One region of the Paenibacillus sp. FSL R5-0378 genome, then DNA from elsewhere that is predicted to be linked to it. Evidence: predicted binding sites of a transcription regulator. Region 1 holds the regulator's gene; each other region holds the start of a gene.

Region 1 (3,282 bases):
ATATTTGTTTATTTTTCCAAAGGGATATTGTGGGTCTGTGCAAAACGCTCCAGACGTTCCCCTATGGCATCGGTATCGTAGCGGTTGATCAGGCGCGTGAACACCCAGTTGCCGCCTTTGCCCTTCGGCTCAATCACGACAGAGCCTTTGGCCAGCTTGATCTTGGCGATATTGTCTGCGGTCAGTCGCCGATCCCGGTTGAACTTGATCGTCGATACGGCGTTTTTCTCCACGCGCAGGAAAGGTCTGCGCAAAAAGATCATCAAGCCCAGGAACACGTACATGGCCATAATGATCCAGGTCATGCCGCTGTTTCCCGCCGTACCCTCCTGTCCGAGCATTCCGAGCAGGAAGTAAACCGCGGCCAGAGCGACCATCGTAATCGGAAGCACATAGTTTCTTCCTTTATAAATGTCAGCCGATGGACCTCCCGTGCTATAGATGGATGGCTTTCCCTCTTTCTTTCTCTGCTTGTTCAGCTGCGCTGAATTTTTTCTTACCTGTCTTTCCCATGAACGGGCCATTCACGAACCTCCTCAAAATGCTTTCGGCTATATAGTTATTTACTTCCTCATATATAACGGCCCAATACTGCTTACAGCAATTATTCCTGTAGTTTCACATTCTATATAATAGAAAGCAAATGAAGGAAAACTTGGTGCGCTTACATAGAAGCATTCTGTTCTCGGTAGTGAGCCATACAAAACCTTGAGTCAGTCTATACCATAATCGAATGTATGAGTCTAATCCAGCAGCGGGTGTTATTTCTTCTCTTCATCCACCCATTCAATCGAGTCCAGCTGCTGTCTGAAATTTCTGCGGACATTCTGAAGGTATCTCTCACGAAGCTTGGCCCGTTCTTCGATTTCCTCTTCGGTTAAACCGGATTCCTTTTGCTTGCGCGCAAGCTCATTAATTCTCTCTACAACGCTGTCGATATCCATACAATTACTCCTCCAATATTCAAGTCATACCTAACTTTGCCATGATAAAAAGAGCTTGTCAAGGTTCACACCTTTCCAAGCTCTTGATCATTTATCTTCTATTAATATTGTGGGAGTGCCAATACTTCTCCGGCTTGAATTTCGCTGCTGGTTAAATCGTTATACTTCTTCACCGCCATAATGTATGCGCGGATATCCATGTCTTCCGGCTTATGGGCAGAAGCGATTCCCCACAGCGTATCGCCTTGCTGAACGATGACATTTTTCTCTAACCGAACATCATCCGAGGTTCCCGCGAATACGCGAACGACACCTGTGCATCCCACCAAAATAATCAGGGCCGCCAAGATCAGTTTGATCAAAGCAGGGCCTGGCACGAAGGACTGTACTTTCTTCAACCAAGGAGATGCTATAGCTTCATTGATGGATGGGTTAACGGATGAGTTATTATAAATACTTTGGTATGTAGTGTGCTTCAGCATAAATATTACGCCTCCAAACGTTTGTTCTTGTTTTATGAGAACAATATAACACGAACATTTGTTTTGTTCAATACTTTTTTCGAACAATTGTTCCTATGTTTTTAGAGGCGGGTTTCCTTCATTCAGAAGCCGTAAAAATCCCGCTCCATCAAAGCAAAATCATTTAGAACTTATGTTTGTACGAACGGCAGTTCTATGTTATAATTTTACCAAACGTTACTAAATGGGGTTGATGGGGAATGTCAAAGATATCTAGCCGGCAGCAAGCGATATTGGAATTTATCAGAAATGAAGTCCGCGCCAAGGGTTATCCTCCGTCCGTCCGTGAGATCGGTGAGGCGGTAGGGTTGGCTTCCAGCTCGACCGTACACGGCCATTTGGACCGACTGGAGAAGAAAGGCTTGATCCGCAGAGACCCTACGAAGCCTCGTGCCATTGAACTGTTGGGACAAGAAGAATCCGAGAGCAGCAATCTGTTCACGCATACGATCGCCAGAGTTCCCGTAGTAGGCAAGGTCACAGCTGGGGTGCCGATCACGGCAACGGAGAACATTGAAGATTACTTCCCTCTGCCGCAGCACTATGTCGGAGATGAGAAAGTATTTATGCTTTCCGTCGTTGGAGACAGTATGATTGAGGCGGGCATTCATAACGGTGACTACGTCATCGTGAGACAGCAGCAGACAGCCGATAACGGGGACATCGTCGTTGCCATGACGGATGAGGATGAAGCAACCGTGAAGACGTTTTACAAGGAGAAGGACCATATCCGGCTCCAACCGGAGAACCCGGCTTACGAACCTTTGCGTCTGAACCATGTCACCATTCTGGGCAAAGTCGTCGGGCTGTTCCGCGATATTCACTAGCAGATGATGCTGGACAAGCAGCAATAGAGCCCTTGCTCTTCCTTACTCAGGAAGGTCAAGGGCTCTTTTCGGCGTTGGGATCAAGGCAGGATGATTCAGGTGGGACACACCTCACGTGAATCCGCCGTTTGCTCCAGACGGTACTCCGTCGGCGTTTTTCCCGTTTTTTTGCGGAACACCTGGGTAAAATGCTTGACGTCCACATATCCGACTTTGTCCGAAATGTCGGCCAGCTTTAAATGCGTTTGCAGCAGCAGCTTGGAGGCTTGTTCGATCCTCAAATTGGTGACGTATTCCTTGAAGCCGCTTCCCGTCTTCTGCTTAAACAGCTGGCTGAAGTAGACCGGATTCAGGAACACGACCGAAGCTACCTTTTCCAGGGACAGATCCGTATGGTAGTGCGCTTTGATGTACTGCACCGCAACCTCGATCGCTCGGTTACCGCCCGGGTTGTTGTATTCGTACTCCAGCGATGCCGATTCCTGGCGCATCCGCCGCACTTCCTCCGGCACCCGGTGAATGTCTGTGATGAGTCCCGTCGACTGAATCTGGAAAGGCACCTTGACGAATCGTTTCAAGTTAGCGCGCAGCTCATCCGTCAGGCGTTTCATGCCTCCCTCTTCCCCCAGCGAGACGAGGCCGATCAGGCTCGTTTCGTCCATGCTTGTCACAAATCCGCAGCCGTGCGCTTCAATCAGCTCACCAAGCACATTTTCAATAATAAAATGCTCCAGATGCACCGGTGCGTCGCTCTCCATCTTAACCATCACCAGTTGGAATGCGGGGTAGCTCTCAATTATAGACGCGACGTCAAGGCGCCCGGTATCGAGTCCGCTCGCCCAGCGCTGAAATACAGCCTCACGCAAATACTTCAGGTTAGACTTCAGCAGCTCCGCCTCGCGCACGATTTCGTTCTCCCGATCCATCTCCTGAGCAAGTCCGGATATCATGGAGAGCAGCAGCTCTTTCCCGATCGGCTTGAGCATATAG
Region 2 (3,282 bases), 2.0 Mb from region 1:
AATAAGCCCCCGTTTTGCGCTTGCGATCGGCGGCTTCGCCCTTCGTCTGGTTCCATTTCTTTCGGCCGGCTGCCAGGGCTGCCTCAAATTCCTGATCGGAACTGACTTCAGCCAGCGCCTCGGATATAATCGACTTATCGACGCCTTTCTGCTGAAGCTCCTGCCTGATCCAGGCCTTGCCTTTGCGGTGGTTCCTGATTCGCTGCTGCGCCCACTGCCTGGCATAGCTTTCGTCGTCCACCAGCCTTTCTTCCACCAGCCGGTTCAGCGCATACTCAATCGATCCCGTTTCGATGCCTTTCTGCCGTAGTTTCATTTCAATTTCCTTGCGTGTCCGTGGCTTCCGCTCCAGCGCCTTTAAGCCTTCGACATAAGCCTGCTGCCGCTCGTCCGCTACGACGATTTCCTCCAGTTCCTGCTTCGTAAAGGCGTTCCCCTTGACCATCCGGTACTTCACGAGGACGTCTTCGTGGACGGAAAGGGTGTAGGGTCCGAACGATATCAAATAACGCCCTCTCGGCTTGGCCAGACGCTCTACCTCCGTGATCCAAAGGGTTTCATCGTCCGGGAACCCGGCCAGTCCTTCATGAATTCCCTGTTCTTCATGGATTTCCTGCTCTTCATGAATCCCTTGCCCTTCCTGATGTTCATGGCTATTTCCTTTTCGCATCTCTCTCACATCCCATCACGTGTTCAATGTAAGTCGTATAACTGAACCGCATTCTTAACGTACTCTCTATATGAGAAAAGACGCCCAGTGACAGGTCATCACGGAGCGTCCTCATTATAGTCTCAATTCATTCACGGAATACGATTTCAAACGATAACCCTATTCCAGCTCTAACAATTCCTGTTCTTCGCGTTCCTCGGCCGCTGCTTCCTCTGCGGTCGGCGCGCTCACCGTCGTCGTCAAATTGCTTGCCTCACGGATCTTGTTCTCGATCGCTTCCGAAATAGGCTGATTTTCTTTCAGGAACTGCTTCGCATTCTCGCGGCCCTGACCCAAGCGCTCGCCTTCATAGGAGTACCAGGCACCGCTCTTATTGACGATATCCAATTCCGTACCGATATCGATAATGCTGCCTTCCTTGGAAATGCCTTCGCCGTACATGATGTCGATCTCCGCCTGCTTGAACGGAGGAGCCACCTTGTTCTTGACGACCTTGATCCGCGTCCGGTTACCCACGACATCATTGCCCATCTTGATGCTCTCAATACGGCGTACATCCAGACGAACGGAAGAATAGAACTTCAGGGCACGGCCACCCGGAGTCGTCTCCGGATTCCCGAACATGACGCCGACTTTCTCACGAAGCTGGTTGATAAAGATCGCGATCGTCTTCGACTTCGCAATCGCACCGGACAGCTTACGCAGTGCCTGGGACATCAGACGAGCCTGCAGACCTACGTGGGAATCACCCATTTCGCCTTCAATTTCCGCTTTCGGTACGAGCGCGGCAACCGAGTCCACGACGATAATATCAACGGCGCCGCTGCGTACGAGGGCTTCCGCAATTTCCAACGCCTGCTCACCGGTGTCCGGCTGAGACAGCAGCAGCTCGTCAATGTTGACGCCAAGCTTGTTGGCATACGACGGATCAAGTGCATGCTCCGCATCGATGAAAGCAGCTTGTCCACCGACCTTCTGTACTTCAGCGATGGCATGGAGGGCCACCGTCGTCTTACCGGAAGATTCCGGTCCATATACTTCAATAACGCGGCCTCTTGGAAGTCCGCCAATACCAAGTGCTATATCTAGAGCCAGGGAGCCGCTGGGAACAACTTCCACCTGCATATGTGTCGACTCACCGAGTTTCATGATCGAACCTTTACCGAATTGTTTCTCTATTTGACGAAGCGCCATTTCAAGCGCAGCACGACGATCTGACAATAAACTCACATCCTTCACCGTTTATACTATTATGATACCTTGTTTTGGAACGTTTGCCAAGCATTTTTTCGAACATACATTCGTTTTTTTTTGCCGGGCATTCTCCTCTCATCATCATGCCGCCGTACCTTAAACCAACCGCCGCAAGGAAAACCCGCCAAATGTGGGGGTCCCCTGTGGGCGTTTGTTCTTCTATGATGATCGGATGCAAGAGTCCGAACTGGAACAGGCTTCCACCCCTATTCCAACCATAAGAAAAAGAACCGCGGCAAACTTATTTTTTGCACGGTTCTTCCGTATGGTTATATTATACCGCCTGGCCAGCGGCTGCACAACTTCAAACCTGATCCTTGGACTCCCCGGTGGCCCGATCGGTAGATACCAGTCTTTGCCACAACCGGTACAGCAGCGTTTTGACCGAGCGGACTCGGATCGTTTCGCGGTTGCCGTTCAGCTTCAGCTCAAACACTTCGGTCTTCTGCCCGCGCTGGGCGATCCCGACGTACACGAGGCCGACCGGTTTGCGTTCGGAATACCCCGGCCCCGCGACACCCGTAACGGATAAGCCGAAGTCGCTGTCCGTGATCATCCGCACGTTTTCGGCAAGCACTTCGGCCACTTCGGCGCTCACTGCTCCCGGTGCGTCGTCTCCCTCCAGCAGCGCATGCGGGACATGCAGCAGCTTCTCCTTCATTTCGTTGGAGTAGCAGACGATCCCTCCCACGAACATGGTGGCGCTGCCCGGAATGGATGTGATGCTCTCCATCAGCATGCCTCCTGTGCAGCTCTCAGCGGCGCTCAGCGTAATCCCGCGGTCCGCCATCATGTCAACGATGATCCGTTCGATCGGCACGTCCATGCTGGCGTACATATGGTCTGCGAGACGGCTTTGAATTTGCCCCTGCATCGCATTCAGTTTCTCCATGGCTTCCTGCTCTGTAGGCGCTTTGGTGGAGATGCGGACGGTCACTTCACCCTCCTTCGCATAAGGAGCGATCGTTGGATCGGTCTGTCCGTCGATCAGGTCCAGAAGCCGATCCTCCAGCAGCGATTCGCCGATGCCGGCAAACTTGAGCATTTTGGAGTAAATCGGCATTTCGTCGGTCAGGGCATGCTGAAGGAGCCACGGCTTCGCCTGCTGGTCGAACATCGGCTTCAACTCTTTTGGAGGACCCGGCAGAACGATGTAGAAGTTATCCTCCTGGGCAAGCGCGAGTCCGACGGCCAATCCTGTTTCATTCGGCAGCGGCGTGCTGCCGTCGATGACGAGCGCCTGACGGCGGTTGTTCTCCGTCATGTTGATCCCCCGCCCTGCGAAGAATCTTTCGATTTGATCCATCGCCAGCCGGTCAATGTGCAGGGAGCGGCCGACATGCGCGGCCAGGGCATCC
Region 3 (3,282 bases), 400 kb from region 1:
TGCTGATCAAGCAGGTGAGCATGAGTTCCACTGCTCCGTCATGTGCGGTGCCGGCCACAGCGATATGAAGGGGACCCTGATTGTTGAATAAATTGACTTGGCAGATGATGGAGCACCGGACTGCCTTCTGACGACACAGGAGGCAGAATCGAGAAAGCGCCGCCCAGCCGGACCGTAAAGGTTCGCGCAAGGCGGCGCTTTTTTTGCATATAAAACGGTTACGCGCCTTCCGGCACCCGTTCGATGCAATCGGGCGTATCGTTTTTAACCGAATTGACCGTCCTTGCGACCGGGTAAGCTTCCATTTCCTCGGCAGAATAGGGAACCAGCAGCTTCTGCAGGGCGTTTACGTCCGTCTGCCCTCGGTCCAGCCAGGCCATTTCGTCCTCCGGGCGCAAAATGACGGGCATCCGGTCATGGATCGGCGCCATCAGCGCATTGGGCCCGGAAGTGATGACTGTGCAGGTGCTCAGCTTGCTGCCGTCCTCCTGCAGCCAGGTGTCGTAGAGGCCGGCCATGCTGAAGATTCCCCCACCCCGGAGGGTAATCCGGTAAGGGACTTTGCCGCTGTCGGTTTTCATCCATTCATAAAATCCGTCGGCGGGGATCAGGCACCGCTTCCTCGCAAAAGGCAGCTTATAGGCCGGCTTGTCCGCCAGCGTTTCGCTTCTGGCGTTGATCATCCTGCTCCCCATGCTGCTGTCCTTGGCCCAGGACGGGACCAGCCCCCATTTAAGCTGACCGGCGCGAAGGCTGCTTCCATCATGAATGACGGCCAGTACGTTCTGCGCCGGAGCGATATTGTAACGGGGATGAAAGTTCAGCGCAAGCTCAAGCTCATAGCGCAGCATCAATTCTTCCATCGACACGGTCAGTGTATAACGGCCGCACATCAGGCACTCCCCCTTTTGTGGAATGATCGTTGTAAACAGTGTACCGCGGGATGCCGGTTTACGCCAGCCTGTCTGCCAGCAGCAAGGGAAGGCTGTCAAAAAATACATTTGCATAGAGAACATGTGTTTGGTATATAATACGAATATACGTTCGCTTACCGAGTGAGCATGCTTCGTGGAGAGGGAAGCGGCCCGGATCGTTTTTTTCGACGAGCGGTCTTTAGGGAGCTGGAGCTTCTCGGAGCTGCCCGGCCCAAACCGGTTTAACGAAATGCCAAAGTGGATGTGGAGGGTGTGTGCGCTTGAGCAGATCAAAGGAGAGAATTATATTTTTGGCCGATTGTCAGAGCTTTTATGCAAGCGTAGAGAAGGCGGATCATCCGGAGTATAAAGACAGGCCGCTCGCCGTTGCCGGAGACCCGATGCGCAGATCGGGCATCATTCTTGCCGCATGCCCGATCGCCAAGAGCTACGGGGTATCGACCGCCGAGCGGCTGGGGGAGGCGCTCAAGAAGTGCCCGGATCTCGTCATTATGCGCCCAAGAATGCAGCATTATATCGATGTCTCGCTTCAGATTACCCGGATTTACGAGGAATATACCGATCTGGTCGAAATATTCAGCATCGACGAGCAGTTTCTGGACGTGACCGGCAGCCTGGCTCTCTTCGGCGACCCCGTGAGCATTGCCAAGTCGATCCAGCAGAAGGTGATGGAGGAGACGGGAGTCTGGGTACGGGTCGGCATCAGCTCGAACAAAATTTTGGCTAAAATCGCCACCGACATTTGGGCGAAGAAGAACAAGGAGGGCATTTTTATACTGCCCAAAGCCGACATCGAGAAGAATCTGTGGCCGCAGCCGGTCCATAAAATGTTTGGAGTGGGCTCGCGCATGACGGCCCATTTTGCCAAGCTCGGCATGACGACGATCGGGGATGTGGCGAGAACGCCTCTTCCCCAGCTGAAGGATAAATTCCGGGCGCGGTTCGGCAAGCAGTCGGATATCCAGGCCGAAGTGATGTGGCGCACCGCCAACGGCATGGACGACAGCAAGGTGACCCCGGAAACGTTCGACAAGCCTCCCAAATCGGTCGGGCATATGATGACGCTGCCCCGGGACTACGCCATCCCCAAGGAGGTCGACACGATTCTGCTGGAGCTGACGGAAGAAGTATGCCGCGACTGCCGCCGGAAGGGATATATGGGTTCGGTCGTCACGGTCAGCTGCATGTGCAGCCCTTATGACGCGCCGACAGGCTTTTCCCGGCAAATGAAAATGCCGGATCCCACGAACAACACGAACAAGGTGTATGAAGCCGTAAAAACGATTTTTTATAAGCACTGGGACCGCATGCCCGTTAGGCGTGCCGGGGTCATGCTGAGCGAGCTCAGCGACGACCGGAATTACCAGCTGACGCTGTTTGAAGACCAGGAGCGGCTGCGGGCTCTGGAAAAGGCGACGGACCATATCAAGCAGCGGTACGGCAGCATGGCGATCGTAAGAGCCTCTTCCCTTACGGGCGCCGGCCAGGCGGCGGAGCGGTCCATGAAAATCGGGGGGCATTATAAATGAGCAAGAAGCTTGAGAATAACGGGATTTGGGAATCCAGCCGCATGATGCTGCCACAGCACCGGGAGGAACTGCTGAAGCGGCGCTCGCAGCAGCCGGAGGAGCACCGGCCGCCCCGCAGGGAGGACCTGGAGCTGATGCGGGACAGAATCCTGCTGCCGGTCATGATATCGATTGTGAAGAAGCGGATCCAGGCGATCGAGGCGTCAAGCGAGGCTTTGAAACACCTTTATTCGAAGGTGGCCCAGGTCCTGCTGCAGGACATCCAGAAGGATTTGTCCAAGGTGGAGCAAACCATGCTCGATGAGCGCATCGATCTGACCCAGGAGGGAAAGGACACCCAGATGATCTGGTACCGGTATTCGTTTCATGGGTATGAGGATACCTTCACGATCACGCGGGATTATATGCGCACGGAGGTCAGCGTAAGAATCGGACGGTACTCGGACCGGCTGATTACGGCATTGTACGCCCGTCTGCAGGATCATAAGCAGAAATAACCGAATGGAGCCCGTTGTCTTGTCTGGGAGACAACGGGCTTTTGGCCGTGTCGTATCTGGGCGAGATCAGGATCGGCGGACATCCAGGCCGCTGTGGCCATAACGATGGATAGGAAGCGTACAGCAGAAATTACCAGGTTCAGCCGCCGGGATTCAGGGTAGGTATGGGAGTGGAACGCCCAGGAACGGAATGGGGCCTGTTTCCTATTTTGGAAATCCGGGGGATCATACGTTTTGCAATTCGGCGGGAAAAAGGCCGCCAATGGTAAATTTCAACAAATTGCGATTTTAAAAAAAGCCCCCATATCGATTGATTTTTGA

What was found. The regulator LexA, encoded in region 1, represses DNA repair genes until DNA is damaged. The targets are predictions, from matches to a motif close to CGAACATATGTTCG.
Region 2: the regulator LexA is predicted to act here: its motif matches at 1,961-1,974, upstream of recA (recombinase RecA).
Region 3: the regulator LexA is predicted to act here: its motif matches at 1,034-1,047, upstream of MKY74_RS26600 (DNA polymerase IV).

Annotation. Positions count from the first base shown of each region.
Region 1 is NZ_JBBPAY010000001.1:5,324,673-5,327,954, forward strand. Features, by position in the region: gene MKY74_RS24595 (hypothetical protein) at 9-524, opposite strand; gene MKY74_RS24600 (DUF896 domain-containing protein) at 762-944, opposite strand; gene MKY74_RS24605 (LysM peptidoglycan-binding domain-containing protein) at 1,046-1,426, opposite strand; gene lexA (transcriptional repressor LexA) at 1,666-2,292, shown strand; gene MKY74_RS24615 (response regulator) at 2,388-3,282, opposite strand, start outside.
Region 2 is NZ_JBBPAY010000001.1:3,349,656-3,352,937, reverse strand. Features, by position in the region: gene MKY74_RS15745 (regulatory protein RecX) at 1-670, opposite strand, end outside; gene recA (recombinase RecA) at 830-1,891, opposite strand; gene MKY74_RS15735 (competence/damage-inducible protein A) at 2,229-3,282, opposite strand, start outside.
Region 3 is NZ_JBBPAY010000001.1:5,727,811-5,731,092, reverse strand. Features, by position in the region: gene MKY74_RS26610 (cupredoxin domain-containing protein) at 1-91, shown strand, start outside; gene MKY74_RS26605 (SOS response-associated peptidase) at 219-893, opposite strand; gene MKY74_RS26600 (DNA polymerase IV) at 1,196-2,464, shown strand; gene MKY74_RS26595 (hypothetical protein) at 2,461-2,961, shown strand.